4 regions of the Streptomyces sp. NPDC006197 genome follow, and region 2 is predicted to be linked to each of the others. Evidence: riboswitches for the same ligand, from Rfam matches in the RefSeq annotation. Region 2 holds a riboswitch; each other region holds the start of a gene.

Region 1 (3,725 bases), on a different contig from region 2:
TCTTCGTGTGATCGTGGCGCCATCGACTTGTGACGGACGTTCGAATGCGGCTACGTTTCCCGGCAGTCTCAGCCGTCACGCGAAAGGCGCTCTTATGCGTTCCGGGAACGGACGACACCGTCGCCCCCGTCAGGCCCCCGCCATCGTCGTCGCCGCGGGCGTGACCGGATCCGCCATGGCACTGCCGTTGCTCGCCACCGGATCCGCCTCCGCCGCCGACGCCGCCACCTGGGACCGGGTCGCCGAGTGCGAGTCCGGTGGCCAGTGGAGCGCCAACTTCGGCAACGGGATGTACGGCGGCCTCCAGTTCACCCAGGACAGCTGGGAGCGCAACGGCGGCCTCGCCTACGCGCCCAGCCCCGACCTGGCCAGCCGCGCCCAGCAGATCGCGGTGGCCGAGAAGGCGCTCGCCAAGGGCAGCACCGAGTGGGCCACCTGCGCGCCGATCGCCGGTCTGACCAACGACGGCAGGGCCACCGGCGTGAACCCCGGCCCGACCGTCGTCCCGACGGCGCCCACCGGCCCCCTTCCCGAGTCCGGCCGCACCGCCGGGACGCCGACGGCCCCCACGGGGACCACCGGGACGACGGACCGGTCCGCCACCTCCGCGACCCCCACGGCGCCGACCACGCCGACCGCTCCGGCGACCTCCGCCACGCCGACCGCGCCGGCCACGTCCACCGCGCCCGCCGCGCCGACGACTCCGGGCACCCCCGACGCGTCCGTTACGCCCGGTACACCGGATTCGTCCGGCACGCCGGAGACTGACGCACCGTCGGCCACGCCCGGCACCGGCAAGCACCGGGGCGAGGCCGCTCCGGAGGAATCCGGCGAGACGGACAGCTCGCCCGAATCGGGTCGACACGCTTCGAGTGCGGACAAGGCGGGAGAAAAGGTCGACGCCACGCCCGCGACTGACGAGGCGAAGGATTCGGGCGCAACGGACAGTCAGGACACTACGGGCGAATACACCGTGCGTCCGGGTGACAGCCTGTCCGGCATTGCGCAGGAGAACGAACTCCCCGGAGGCTGGACCGCCCTCTACGACGCCAACCGGCAGACGGTGGGCACCGATCCGAACCTCATCCTCCCTGGTCAGAGCCTTGACCTGACGGTGGGTTCGACAACGGCAGCCGGTTAGTTCGCGGGCTTATGTCCGGTTCTGGGCAAGTGAGACATGGGTCTCTTCGCCCCAACTGGCGTGTCGCGTCCGCAAACTTTGCTTCCGTCACCTCTCACCTGCGCAAACACCGCCCGCCGGAGGGTGGACAAGGGCGATTTTTCCCCGATGAGCCTCTTTGAACTTCCGGCGGGTCTGTGTCTACGGTCGTCACCGCTCGCCACCGCGGGCCCCGTCGACCGAAACGCCGAATCCTGCCGTCGGCCGATGGGAACAGTCGTCGCGCAAGCGCCGAAGGCAGGAGTGGGGGACCCAAGGTAAGTGCCGGTCCCGGCCGTTGAGACAGACGGCCGACGACCGGCTTGGGGTGAAGCCGCGTGCAAGGACACGCGGCCGGGCAACTTTCCGGCCCGAACCCGACAGCTCACCTCACAGGCGTCGGTGAGGAGAATCCCCATGCTGTTTTCCGCCAAGGGCAAACACCGTCGTCCCTCCAAGGCCACCCAGGTCGCCGCGCTCGTCGGCGTCACCGGCATCGCCGTCGCCGCCCCGCTGATGACCGCGGGCACCGCCTCGGCCGCCACCTCCGCCGAGTGGGACACCGTCGCCCAGTGCGAGTCCGGCGGCAACTGGGCCATCAACACCGGCAACGGCTTCTACGGCGGCCTGCAGTTCACCAACTCCACCTGGGCCGCCTTCGGTGGCACCGCCTACGCCCCGCGCGCCGACCTGGCGTCGAAGTCCCAGCAGATCGCCGTCGCCGAGAAGGTCCTCGCGGGCCAGGGCAAGGGCGCGTGGCCGAGCTGCGGCGTCGGCCTCTCCGGTGCCTCCTACGACGGCGGCGCCGCCGAGAGCGCCCCGCAGCAGAGCGAGCCCCAGCAGGCCGCCCCGCAGCAGGCCGCCCCGAAGCAGCAGGCCGCCCCGAAGCAGCAGGAGCGTCGCGCCGAGCAGCCGACCACCCGCAGCGAGCAGCGCAAGGCCCCCAAGACCGTCACCACCCCGACCGGCGAGAAGGTCAAGAAGGGCGACGGCGAGTACAAGGTCGTCACCGGCGACACCCTCAGCAAGATCGCCCAGGCGCACGGCGTCAAGGGCGGCTGGGCCAAGCTCTTCGAGCTGAACAAGGACGTCGTCGAGAACGCCGACCTCATCTACCCGGGCCAGCAGCTCCACCTGAAGTGAGTCCGGCGGCTCGCGTGAGTCCGGCGGCTCACGCGGCCCCGACGACCCTCCCGCGGTGACCACCCCGGTCCGGCGTGCCCTTCCCCCGTGCGCGCCGGACCGGGGTTCCCCGTTTCCGGGGAACGTGGCGGTTTCAGCGGTTACTGTCCAGTAGATCCGGGGTCCTTCGTCCCGGGATGCGTGCCCTTGGGTCCTTTTTCGTCCCAGCGGGCGGGCGCCCGGCTGGCCGGAGCCCCCGAGCCGGTTAGGCTCTTGTCGCAAGGCCAAGCGACCCTGCACCGACCTTGCGTCACATCCAGCGTCACATCCCAGAAGGAGATGCTCGTGCCGTCCATCGACGTCGTCGTAGCCCGGGAAATCCTGGACTCCCGAGGCAACCCCACGGTCGAGGTCGAGGTCGGCCTCGACGACGGCAGCACCGGCCGTGCTGCCGTTCCGTCCGGTGCCTCCACCGGTGCCTTCGAGGCCATCGAGCTCCGCGACGGTGACCCCAACCGTTACCAGGGCAAGGGTGTCGAGAAGGCCGTCCTCGCCGTCATCGAGCAGATCGGCCCGGAGCTCGTCGGCTACGACGCCACCGAGCAGCGCCTGATCGACCAGGCCATGTTCGACCTGGACGCGACCGAGAACAAGGGCTCGCTCGGCGCCAACGCCATCCTCGGCGTCTCCCTCGCCGTCGCGCACGCCGCCTCCGAGGCCAGCGACCTCCCGCTCTTCCGCTACCTGGGCGGCCCGAACGCGCACCTGCTGCCCGTTCCGATGATGAACATCCTCAACGGCGGTTCGCACGCGGACTCCAACGTGGACATCCAGGAGTTCATGATCGCCCCGATCGGCGCGGAGTCCTTCTCCGAGGCCCTCCGCTGGGGTGCGGAGATCTACCACACCCTCAAGAGCGTCCTGAAGCGCAAGGGCCTCTCCACCGGCCTCGGCGACGAGGGCGGCTTCGCCCCGAACCTGGAGTCGAACCGCGCCGCCCTCGACCTCATCGTCGAGGCCATCAAGGAGGCCGGCTACACCCCGGGCACCGACGTGGCGCTCGCGCTCGACGTCGCCGCCTCCGAGTTCTACAAGGACGGCGCGTACGAGTTCGAGGGCAAGTCCCGCTCGGCCGCCGAGATGACCGAGTACTACGAGGAGCTCGTCTCCGCGTACCCGATGGTCTCCATCGAGGACCCGCTGTTCGAGGACGACTGGGACGGCTGGAAGATCCTCACCGACAAGCTGGGCTCCAAGGTCCAGATCGTCGGCGACGACCTCTTCGTCACCAACCCGGAGCGCCTGGCCCGCGGCATCGAGGAGGGCACCGCGAACGCCCTCCTGGTCAAGGTCAACCAGATCGGCTCGCTGACCGAGACCCTCGACGCCGTCGAGCTCGCCCAGCGCAACGGCTTCAAGTGCATGATGTCCCACCGCTCCGGCG
Region 2 (3,725 bases):
CTTACGGCCTGTACGTCCTGTACATTTTTTACAGACAGCTGGAGGTGCTCAGCCATGGACGCCCGCCATGTCCTGCCCGAGTTCACGGAGCGGACGAGCTTCGGAACCCGGACCCTCGACCCGTACTCGAAGCTCCTCGAATCCCGGATCGTCTTCCTCGGCACGCCGATCGACGAGACCTCGGCCAACGACGTCATCGCCCAGTTCCTGCACCTCGAATACGCGGCCCCGGATCAGGACATCGCGCTCTACATCAACTCCCCCGGCGGCTCGATCAGCGCCATGACCGCCATCCACGACACGATGCGGACGCTCGCCTGCGACGTGGAGACCACCTGCCTGGGGCAGGCCGTGGCCACCGCCGCCGTCCTGCTCGCCGCCGGCACCCCCGGCAAGCGGCACGTCCTCCCCGGCGCCCGGATCACCCTCCGGCAGCCGGCCATGGACGAGCCCCTCCAGGGACAGCCGAGCGACCTCGACATCCACGCCCGCGAGCTGCTCCGGCTGCGCGCCCTGACGGCCGGGATGCTCACCGAGTACACCGGGCAGAGCCGGGACCGGATCGACGCCGACCTGGACCGCCTCACCGTCCTGGACGCACCCGCGGCCGTCGCGTACGGGCTGGTGGACCACGTGATCACGAGCCGGCGCGACGCCGGCGCGGCGCGGTGAGCCGGCCGTGGTGCCCGAGCTGCCTCCGCTGCCCGCACTGACGCGGGCCGAGGGCGAGTTGATCGACGCGTACCTCGAAGTCGTCGACCTCCTGGGGAAGATCAACCCATCCAGGGGTACGCATACCTATGGGGCACTACGGGCGGCACAAGCGCTGGTGGGGCGCGCGGAGGCGCTGCGCGAGGCTCTGACGGTCATGCATATGCGGGGCGAGAGCGAGGTGCACGCGGACACCCTGGCGCGCGCCCTGCGGGTGTTGGACGGCGAGCGTCGCGCCGACCGCGTCACCGTCCCCCGCGCACGGGCGAGTTGACATTCCGGCATGTCGTGTCGAGGTCCGTACGGCCGACAAGCAGCGCAGGATCGCTCCCTCGTTCGGCGTAGTCGACGAGTCGACATATGTGCGGGGTGAGTTGCGCAACAGGTGTACGCATCTGGCGGAATGGGGCGTTCCACCGCTGGTGCGGGGCTCGTGGGCCAAACCTCCGAGGATCACGAAAGCAACCTGTCCACCCGAATGGATCAGTCGTGAGGAGCCTCACATATGGCCGTTTCAACTCGGATTTCGACCTGGGTGTAGGTCAAGATCCCTGTCGACGACAAGCCCCCGCCATCCGAGGCGGGGCGGTCCGGGCGGACGCCGAGTCCTGCCGCCGTCCCGGACGTCTGGTCGACAGGAGTGGATCGGCAGGAGTGGAGGACCCGAGCAGTACGGGACGTACGCGCTGTTTCCGCAGCGGGGCCGTCCCTTGGGGTGAAGCCGCAGCCGCGGCCGGGCATCTTCGCCAGCCCGAACCCGACAGGTCATCCTTCGCAGGCGGCTGACGAAGGGTTGCGCATGACTGCGCAGATGCACGTCCCGTCCCTGCTGTCCCGGGCCGGAGCCGTCTCGGCTCTCACCCTCGCCGCCGTCGGCGGCACGATGCTCGCACCCGGTGCGGCACCCGAGGCCCAGGCAGTGACCACCTACGCGAACAAGGCACTGAGCGTCGCCGCGTCCAAGAAGGGAGCCCCCTATCGGTACGGGAGCGCCGGACCCTCCCGGTTCGACTGCTCCGGTCTGACGCTCTACGCGTACAAGAAGGCGGGCAAGTCGCTGCCTCGCACCGCGCAGCAGCAGTACAACAAGACCCGGCACATCTCCGCGTCCAGCAGACAGAAGGGGGACCTGGTCTTCTTCCACTCCGGCGGGAGGGTCTACCACGTGGGCATCTACGCCGGCAGCGGGAAGATCTGGCACTCACCCAAGACGGGATCCTGGGTGAAGCTCGACAAGATCTGGTCGTCGAAGGTCTACTACGGCCGCGTCCGATGACGACGCCCGCCGGGCACTGACCCGGTCTCGGGCCTCGGGGGCCTGTGACCCCGCCCCGGGGGTGCGGTGGCGCCGCCGCACCCCTGCGCCGGGGAACAACCCCTAGGGGGCGTCTTGCCGACCCTGATCCGCCGGACAGGCCCTAGACGTACGAAGCGGCCGCCTGGGTCCACGGGAGCGTGATCCAGACGGTCTTGCCGCCCTCCTCGGTCGGAGTGACCGAGAGACGGCCGCCCGCCTCCGCCGCCAGGGAGCGGATGATGACCATGCCCCGGCCGTTGTCCTGCTGGACCGCCGCCGGAAGACGGCGCGGCCAGCGCGGATGGCTGTCGGTGACGCCGATGTGGAGGCGCTCCTCGCGCTCCAGGCGGACGTCGACCGTGAAGGTGGGCGACTGCCCGAAGGTGTGCAGGACGGCGTTGGTGGCCAGTTCCGAGACCATCAGGCGGATCGCGTCCGCCAGGTCGTCGGCACCGTCGAGGCCCCATCCGTCGAGGACCTCCGCGACGTACCGCCGGGCGGTGGGGACCGACGCGGGGTTGCTCGGCAGCGTGACGGATGCTTCCTGGTGGTCTGCCATGGCGACGCTGTCCCTTTCCCGCCGGGGCTTCGGCCCCGGATCGCGCTACGCGTCAGGGTCCCACCGATCGTGCCGCCCCGGCAGGCGTTCCACCAAGATATGTCCCCATCTGTCGCCCGAAGCGGTGAACTCTGCTGCCGGGGAACGTCCTTGGACCTCCCGACGGGTCGTCAGAACGCCGGGGCGGTCCGCAGGATCGTCTCCACCGCGCGCCCGATCTCCGCGTCCGTCAGATCGGCCCGGGCCGTGAGGCGCAGCCGCGAGATGCCGTCGGGGACGGACGGGGGCCGGAAACAACCGACGGCGAGGCCCTGTTCGCGGCAGTCCGCCGCCCAGCGCAGCGCCGCCTCCGGGGAGGGCGCGTGGACCGAGACGACGGCCGCGTCGGGCCGGGCGGAGGTGAGCCCGGCCTCCGTGAGCAGCCGGTGCAGCGCCCCGGCGACGGCGCGGGCCCGCTCGGCGAGGCCCGGTTCGGCCGCGATCAGGCGCAGGCTCGCGAGCGCTCCGCCCGCGGCGGCCGGGGCGAGCCCGGTGTCGAAGATGAAGGTGCGGGCCGCGTTCACCAGGTGCTCGATCACCCGGGCCGGGCCGAGGACGGCACCGCCCTGACTGCCCAGGGACTTGGAGAGGGTGAGGGTGGCGACGACGTCCTCGTCGCCCGCGAGCCCGGCCTCGTGCAGGGCGCCCCGGCCGCCGTCGCCGAGGACGCCGAAGCCGTGGGCGTCGTCGACGACCAGTCCGGCGCCGTGCGCGCGACAGGCCTCGGCGAGCCCCGGGAGCGGGGCCTTGTCGCCGTCGACGGAGAAGACGGAGTCGCTGACGACCAGGGCCCGGCGTCCCGGGTGCGCGTCCAGGGTCTTGGCGACGGCCTCGGCGTCGGTGTGGGGGACGACGGCGGTCTCGGCGCGCGCGAGGCGGCAGCCGTCCACGATCGAGGCGTGGTTGGAGGCGTCGGAGACGATCAGGGAGTCCCGGCCGCCGAGCGCGGTGAGCGCGGCGAGGTTCGCGGTGTAGCCGGAGGAGAAGACGAGGGCCGCTTCGAAGCCGCAGAACTCGGCGAGTTCGCGCTCCAGCCGGGTGTGCAGCCGGGTGGTGCCGGTGACGAGCCGCGAGCCGGTGGAGCCGGCGCCCCAGCGCCTGGCCGCCTCGGCCGCCGCC
Region 3 (3,725 bases), on a different contig from region 2:
GTTTCGACCACACGCGGTACGAGGAGGAGGTCACCGAGCGCTGGGGTCGCCACGCGTACGAGGAGGGCGACCGCTGGTGGCGCTCGCTCACGGACGCGCAGAAGAAGGCGTTCATGGACGAGCAGGCCGGCATCGCCCGCGACTTCGGGAAGGCGGCGCGAGACGGCCTGGCCGCCGACAGCGACGAGGTGCAGGCGATTGCGCGGCGCCAGGTCGCGTGGCTGTCGACGACCGTGACGCCGAGCAAGGAGTACCTGATCGGCCTCGGGCAGATGTACGTCGACGACCCGCGGTTCACCGCGAACTACGACAAGCACGGCGAGGGCACCGCGGTCCTCGTCCGGGACGCGATGAAGGTCTACGCGGAGCGGAACCTCTGAGGGACCCGTCCGAAGTGAACGGTGGCCGAGACCGCGCCCGCCTTCGCGCAGTCGCTGCCGACGCTGATCGCCGCCTCGCTCGCGACGGGCGCGGGGCCGCTGCTGTGTGCGGTGGGTCTGGGGTGCGCGGCGGCGATGGCGCTCCTCGCCCGGGGCGGGCGGATCGCGGCCGGCTGACCCCGTACGCCACTCGGCCCCGTGGGAGTCGCCGCCCCCGGCGGCGGCGGCCACCCTGGGAGGGCGCGGTGCGGACCGCGGCCGGGTCGGACCGGGCAGGAGAGCACAGGTGGGGAACCCCCTAGGAGCGGCGGGCGGAGGGCGGCGGGGCGGCGAGGGCCGCCCCGAGTACGGCGGTGCCCGGCGGTTCATCCGCGCGCTGCCCTCGCTGGTCATCGTGGGCGGTGTCGTCTTCGACCTGGCGACCCCGCCCGCGTACACGGCGTCGCCGCTCTTCTCCGCCGCCCCGCTGATCGCCGCGCCCTTCTTCTCGACGCTGACCACCCTCCTCACCGGGATCGCCGCCGTCCTCGCCTCCGTGGGGCTGCACCTCTACAACGGCACGGCCGACGAGGTCCCGGCCCTCACCGAGACCCTGACCGTCCTCACCGTCTCCGCGCTCGCCCTCCTCATCAACCGGGTCGTGCGCCGCAGCGGCGAGCGGCTCGCCTCGGCGCGGGTCATCGCCGAGACCGCGCAGAAGGCGGTGCTGCCGACGCCCGCCGAGCGGATCGGCGGACTGCAGTGCGCGGCGCGGTACGAGGCGGCGCAGGCCGACGCGTTCATCGGCGGCGACCTGTTCGCCGTCCAGGACACCCCGCACGGGGTGCGGCTCGTGGTCGGGGACGTCCGGGGCAAGGGGATGGACGCGGTCGAGGCCGTCGCCGTCGTCATCGGGGCCTTCCGGGAGGCGGCCGAGCAGGAGCGGACCCTGGAGGGTGTGGCGCAGCGCCTGGAGCGGGCCCTGGCCCGGGAGGGCACCCGCCGGCACGGGCTTGACGCCTTCGAGGGGTTCACCACGGCCGTCCTGGCCGAGATCCCGCGCACCGACGGGAGCGGGACCTTCGGCGGTTTCGTACGGGTCGTCAACAGGGGGCACCCGCCGCCGCTGATGCTGCACGCGGACGGGCGCCTCGAGACGCTGGAGCCGGGCGAGGCGGCGCTGCCGCTCGGCATGGGCGACCTGGCGGCGTGGCCGGACCGGGCGGAGGCGCGGCCGTTCCCGCCGGGCGCGACGCTGCTCTTCTACACGGACGGCCTCTCGGAGGCGCGGAACGCGCAGGGCGTCTTCTACGATCCGGCGGCGCGTCTCGCCGGCCGGATCTTCCCGGGGCCCGAGGAGCTGCTCGACGCGCTCGTGGACGACGTACGGCTCCACACGGGCGGCGGGTCGACGGACGACATGGCGCTGCTCGCGGTGAGCCGCCCGGCGACGGGGCAGCCCGAGCGGCGCCGGACGATGCCGGTGGTGCCGCCGGGCGGGTCCGGTCACCGGCCGTAGTCGCAGGGTGTCACTGCGATAACAATTGACATAACGTCAGATCGTGAGGGTTTCGCCCTTGCCGCTTCACACCTCTCTGAAGGGGGGTCAACTCGGGCGATACACCATCAATTCAATGAATGATCAAGGGGGACGGCTTGGAATCGGGACCCCCTGTCTATTAACGTTCGATAACGCAGCGCGGTCGTCCCAGCCGTCGCAAGAGGCGGCACCGTGCGCACGCGCCGAATCCTGAAAAGGAACCGGGGAACCACCACTTGGGGTGAATCGGGCCCCTTCGCACCCGTGTGAACCACGCACGCGCGCGGTCGAGCCCGTAGGAGACCTTCCTGCTCCGAACCCGTCAGCTAACCCGGTAGGCGAGAAGGAAGGAAAGGAGCGCGCCCCCGTGGCGTCCAACACTCCCGCACCCGAAGCCCCCTTCGATGCCTTCGGCAGCGGTGCGGGCCCCGCCGCCCCCGACACCGAGTGGAACCCCACCGAGAGTTCCCTCCGCGCCGAGAGCCGCTCCGGCGGTCGGCACCGGGTCGTCAAGCAGCGCTCCAACTTCGCCCGCTCCTCCACCGTCCTCGGCGTCGGCGTCATCGCGGCCGTCGGCGCGGGCGGCCTCGCCACCGCGCAGGAGAAGCCCCCGGTCGCCATATCGCTGCCGGACCTCCCCGACCTGGACCTGCCGGACGCCCACGACCTCCCCGGCGTCGGCGACCTCCTCCCCGAGGAGGACAACGCGCCCGTCACCGCGGCCCGCACCAACCCGAACCCGCTCACCGCCGCCACCTACACCACCGCGGCCGACCAGGCGACCGGACAGGCCGAGCAGACCGCCGCCCCCGCCGCGGGCGAGGCCCTGCGCGCCCGCATCCTCCAGCAGGCCGAGCAGCAGCAGGCCTCCGCCGACGCCGCCGAGAAGGCCGCCGCGGAGAAGGCCGCGGCCGAGAAGGCCGCCGCGGAGGCCGTGGCCAAGGAAGCCGCCGCGGAGAAGGCGGCCGCCGAGGCGAAGGCGAAGGCCGAGGCGGAAGCCAAGGCCAAGGCGGAGGCGGAAGCCGCCGCGAAGGCCGAGGCCGAGCGCCTCGCCCAGCTCGCCGCCAGCTACTCGCTGCCGGTCTCCTCGTACACCCTCACCGCCACCTACATGCAGTCCGGCTCGATGTGGTCCTCCGGCTACCACACCGGCCTCGACTTCGCCGCGCCCACGGGCACCCCGCTCAAGGCGGTCCACGGCGCGACCGTCAAGTCGGCGGGCTGGTCCGGCTCCTACGGCTACCGGATCGTCCTGGAGCTGGAGGACGGCACCGAGGTCTGGTACTGCCACCTCTCGTCCATGCTGGTCAGCGCCGGCCAGACCGTCTCCACCGGCGAGACCGTCGGCCGCGTCGGCGCCACCGGCAACGTCACCGGCGCCCACCTCCACATGGAGGTCCACACGGCCGGCGGCGACGGCATCGACCCGGCGTCCTGGCTCCGCTCCAAGGGCCTGAGCCTCTGACCTCCGGGGCTCGCACGGAATAGGCCCGGCGGCGGGAGCGGTTGATCCACGCATGACCTCCCTCCGCCGACTGGGCACCTCCGACACCACGATGGCGTTCAGGGTCTGCCAGGTGGAGGTGCGGCGGAACGGGGAGGCGCCCTCGACGGCCGCGTACAGGGTGGCGCCGAGCGCCCAGACGTCCGAGGCGGGCCCCGGCTGCTGCCCCTGGGCGCGCTCGGGCGCCAGGTAGTCGAGCGAGCCGACGATCTCTCCGCTGCGGGTCAGATGGGTGGCGGAGCCGTCGCCGGGGTCGTCCATCGTGGCGATGCCGAAGTCGGTGAGGACGACCCGGCCCCCGCGGTCGAGGAGCACGTTGCCG
Region 4 (3,725 bases), on a different contig from region 2:
CAGCACGAAAACCCGGCCCGAATGCCTTTTGTCTTTATACGGCGCGCGTGTTAATTCCGGGCACTCGTCGTGTTGACGGGATGTTGCGGGACCCTCACACGGCCGCGCCCCGGATTCTTCAGCCGGTGCAGCGGCAGTGAGCGCTCCGCGTGCAGCGCGGTCAGCGCCCGCGCCCGCTCGGCGTCGCCGCGCGCCACTGCGTCCACGATCGCGCCGTGCTCCGCCCAGGCCTCCACCGGCTGGACGGGCTGCTCCACGACGTGCGTCCAGGCGATCTTGTGCCGCAGCTGGGTGAGCAGCGCCGTGAGGGCCGGGCTCCCGGAGGCCTGCGCCAGGGTCTCGTGGAACCAGCCTCCGAGCGAGCGCAGGTCCTCGCCCTGGCCGCGCCTGGCCCGCTCCTGCCCCAGCCTGACCAGGCCGCGCAGCACCTTGAGGTGCGCCTCGGTGCGCCGCTGCGCGGCCCGGGCGGCGCCCAGCGGTTCGAGCAGCGCCCGCATGTCGAGGAGATCGGCGGCCTCCTGCTCGGTCGGCTCCGCGACCTGGGCGCCCGCGTGACGGCGGGTGACGACGAAGCCCTCGGACTCCAGGGTGCGCAGCGCCTCGCGGACCGGGACCCGGGAGACCCCGTACCGGCGGGCGAGTTGCTCCTCGGTCAGCCGAGCACCCCACTCGAACACGCCGGAGACGATGTCGTCCCGGATCGCCGTGCATACCGAATGCGCGGGAATGCGCATGTCCGACCTCCGCCTTGGTGCGCGCGAGACAATTCGAGCGGCGCCTGTTCTGCGCCGATCTTCGACTCTATTGCAGCACGCCGGAATTTCCGATGCCCCGACGGAATCCATGGCCGTCTTCCGGTCAGCGAAAAGCCCCGGCTCAGTACGAGCCGGGGCTTTTGCGACGCGGTGCGCGGCGGGCGGGATCAGACGTTGACGCCGCGGGCGCGGAGGTACGCGATCGGGTTGATGTCCGAGCCGTACTCGGGGCTCGTGCGCGCCTCGAAGTGGAGGTGCGGCCCGGTGGAGTTGCCGGTCGAGCCCGAGATGCCTATCTGCTGGCCCGGCTCGACGGTCTGGCCGACGTAGACCCCGATGGAGGAGAGGTGCCCGTACTGGGTGTACGTGCCGTCGTTCATCCGGATGACGATGTTGTTGCCGTACGCGCCGCCCCAGCCGGCCTCGACGACGGTGCCGGAGCCGACGGAGACGACCCGGGTGCCGTAGGCGGCGTGGAAGTCGACGCCGGAGTGGCTGCCGGAGGACCAGAGCGAGCCGCCGGTCTTGTAGCCGGTGGAGACGTACGAGCCGGCGACGGGAAGCTGGAAGGAGGCCAGGCGGCGGCGCTCGGCCTCGCGGGCGGCGCGCTCGCGCTCCAGGCGGATCTCCTTGGCGCGGGCCTCGGCCTTGCGCTTCGCCTCGGCCTGGACCTTCGCCTTGGCGATGGCCTCGTCGGCCTCCTGCTCCTGGGCGGCGGCCTGGGCGTTGATCCGGTCGACGAGGGAGTCCTCGGTGATCACCTGGGTGAGACCGGTGTCCTCGACGGAGCGGTGGTCCGTGTCGGCGGCGAGCGCCGGGGAGGCGAGGGTTCCGATGACGCCGGTGGTGGCGAGCGTCGCGGCGCCGGCGATGCCCGCGCTGCGGCGCGCCATCCGGCTCGGAGCACGATGCTTCCCGGTGGCACGGGTGAACGCCATGTAAGGGCTGATCCTTTCCTTCCTTCTCGCCTACCGGGTTAGCTGACGGGTTCGGAGCAGGAAGGTCTCCTACGAGCCCCTCCGTACGAGACGAAGGCGCCCGATTCACCCCAGGGACTGCGTGCGGGTCCCCGGCTCCCCAGGCTCGCGCCTGACGGGGACTCGGCGATGACTGTCCGATGCCGCGGTTGCGGCACGTGCAACTGACGAACAGCCGCCCCGACGCTATGCGGATCGTCTTTCAATCACCAACCGGACACGACTTTTGTAAGACATGCCACAGGGCAAACGATCACCCTTGATCCCAATACGGACAAAGCGGAGGACCCCGACGAACTATGCCGTCGGGGCCCTCCCGTTGTCGCCTCGGAGCCGGAATCAGCCCGTCACGACGGTCACTTCACCGATGCCGAGCGCACGCACCGGCTCCGCGATCTGCGCCGCGTCACCGACGAGCACGGTGACGAGCCGGTCCACCGGGAAGGCGCTGACCACGGCGGCCGTCGCCTCGACGGTGCCGGTCTCGGCCAGGCGCGCGTACAACTGGGCCTGGAAGTCGTCCGGGAGGTGCTGCTCGACCTGGTCGGCGAGCGTCCCGGCGACCGAGGCGGCCGTCTCGTACTTGAGGGGCGCCACCCCGACGAGGTTCTGCACGGCGGTCTCGCGCTCCGCGTCGGTGAGGCCCTCGGCGGCGAGGGTGCGCAGCACCTTCCACAGGTCCTCGAGAGCCGGGCCCGTGTTGGGGGTGTCGACGGATCCGCTGATGGCGAGCATCGCGGCGCCGTTCCCCTCGGCGTCCGAGCGGAGCACCTGGCCGAAGGCCCGCACGCCGTACGTGTAGCCCTTCTCCTCGCGCAGGACCCGGTCCAGACGGGAGGTCAGGGTGCCGCCGAGGCAGTACGTGCCGAGGACCTGGGCCGCCCAGACGCGGTCGTGCCGGTCGGGGCCGATCCGGCCGATCAGCAGCTGCGTCTGGACGGCGCCGGGGCGGTCCACGATGACGACCCGTCCGGTGTCGTCGGCGGTGATCGGCGGCATCGGGAGGGGCTCGGCCGGCTCACCGGTCCAGGCGCCCAGCGTCTCGGCGAGGACCTTGTCGAGGTCGACCCCGGTCAGGTCGCCGACGACCACCGCGGTGGCCGTGCCCGGCCGGACGTATGCGTCGAAGAAGGCGCGGACGGCGGCGGCGTCGATCGCGGCGACGGTCTCCTCGGTGCCCTGGCGCGGCCGGGACATCCGGGACTCCGCCGGGAACAGCTCCTTGGAGAGCTGCTTGGCCGCGCGGCGCGCCGGGTTGGCCGTCTCGTGCGGGATCTCGTCGAGACGGTTGCGCACCAGGCGCTCGATCTCGGTCTCCAGGAACGCCGGGGCGATCAGGGCCTCGGCGAGCAGGCCGAGCGCCTTGGGCAGCCGGGAGACCGGGACCTCCAGGGAGACCCGTACGCCCGGGTGGTCGGCGTGCGCGTCGAGCGTGGCGCCGCAGCGCTCCAGCTCGGCCGCGAACTCCTCGGCGCTGTGCTGGTCGGTGCCCTCGGAGAGCGCGCGGGCCATGATGGTGGCGACACCGTCGAGACCGGCGGGCTCGGCGTCCAGCGGGGCCGGCAGGAAGATCTCCACGGCGACGACCTGCTGGCCGGGGCGGTGGCTGGTGAGCACGGTCAGACCGTTGTCCAGCTTCCCGCGGTCCGGGGCCGGGAAGGCCCACGGCCTGGCTGCGCCCGGCCGGGGCTGCGGATGGAAGTCCATGCTGGTCAAAGACACGGCAGCGTCGGTCACTGGTCCGCTCCCTCTTCCTCGTCGCCGTCGGCGTTCTCGCTCTGCTCGGTCGCCAGGGGCTCGTAGACGAGCACCGCGCGGTTGTCGGGACGCAGCTTGGCCGCGGCGACCGCCCGCACCTCCTCGGCGGTGACGGCCAGGACGCGGTCGACGGCGGTCAGGGCGAGCTGCGGGTCGCCGAACAGCACGGCGAACCGGCACAGTTCGTCGGCGCGACCGGCGACGGTCCCGAGCCGGTCCAGCCACTCCCGCTCCA

The links. Region 2 has a riboswitch for cyclic di-AMP ahead of ABZ318_RS05180 (C40 family peptidase). Riboswitches for the same ligand answer to the same signal wherever they lie in the genome.
Positions count from the first base shown of each region.
Region 1: it holds a riboswitch for cyclic di-AMP, as region 2 does, so the genes downstream of both, ABZ318_RS09540 (transglycosylase family protein) here and ABZ318_RS05180 (C40 family peptidase) in region 2, are expected to answer to the same signal.
Region 3: it holds a riboswitch for cyclic di-AMP, as region 2 does, so the genes downstream of both, ABZ318_RS03390 (M23 family metallopeptidase) here and ABZ318_RS05180 (C40 family peptidase) in region 2, are expected to answer to the same signal.
Region 4: it holds a riboswitch for cyclic di-AMP, as region 2 does, so the genes downstream of both, ABZ318_RS21090 (M23 family metallopeptidase) here and ABZ318_RS05180 (C40 family peptidase) in region 2, are expected to answer to the same signal.

Region 1 is NZ_JBEXSZ010000021.1:49,303-53,027, reverse strand. It holds gene ABZ318_RS09545 (transglycosylase family protein) at 176-1,141, shown strand; cyclic di-AMP (ydaO/yuaA leader) riboswitch at 1,400-1,573, shown strand; gene ABZ318_RS09540 (transglycosylase family protein) at 1,577-2,302, shown strand; gene eno (phosphopyruvate hydratase) at 2,621-3,725, shown strand, end outside.
Region 2 is NZ_JBEXSZ010000010.1:64,653-68,377, forward strand. It holds gene ABZ318_RS05170 (ATP-dependent Clp protease proteolytic subunit) at 55-672, shown strand; gene ABZ318_RS05175 (hypothetical protein) at 680-985, shown strand; cyclic di-AMP (ydaO/yuaA leader) riboswitch at 1,386-1,507, shown strand; gene ABZ318_RS05180 (C40 family peptidase) at 1,511-1,987, shown strand; gene ABZ318_RS05185 (ATP-binding protein) at 2,130-2,567, opposite strand; gene ABZ318_RS05190 (8-amino-7-oxononanoate synthase) at 2,738-3,725, opposite strand, start outside.
Region 3 is NZ_JBEXSZ010000007.1:509-4,233, forward strand. It holds gene ABZ318_RS03375 (MerR family transcriptional regulator) at 1-380, shown strand, start outside; gene ABZ318_RS03380 (hypothetical protein) at 402-557, shown strand; gene ABZ318_RS03385 (PP2C family protein-serine/threonine phosphatase) at 667-1,878, shown strand; cyclic di-AMP (ydaO/yuaA leader) riboswitch at 2,091-2,255, shown strand; gene ABZ318_RS03390 (M23 family metallopeptidase) at 2,267-3,364, shown strand; partial or broken gene ABZ318_RS03395 (serine/threonine-protein kinase) at 3,452-3,725, opposite strand, start outside.
Region 4 is NZ_JBEXSZ010000065.1:39,370-43,094, reverse strand. It holds gene ABZ318_RS21095 (GntR family transcriptional regulator) at 51-734, opposite strand; gene ABZ318_RS21090 (M23 family metallopeptidase) at 923-1,693, opposite strand; cyclic di-AMP (ydaO/yuaA leader) riboswitch at 1,706-1,871, opposite strand; gene ABZ318_RS21085 (pitrilysin family protein) at 2,072-3,469, opposite strand; gene ABZ318_RS21080 (pitrilysin family protein) at 3,466-3,725, opposite strand, start outside.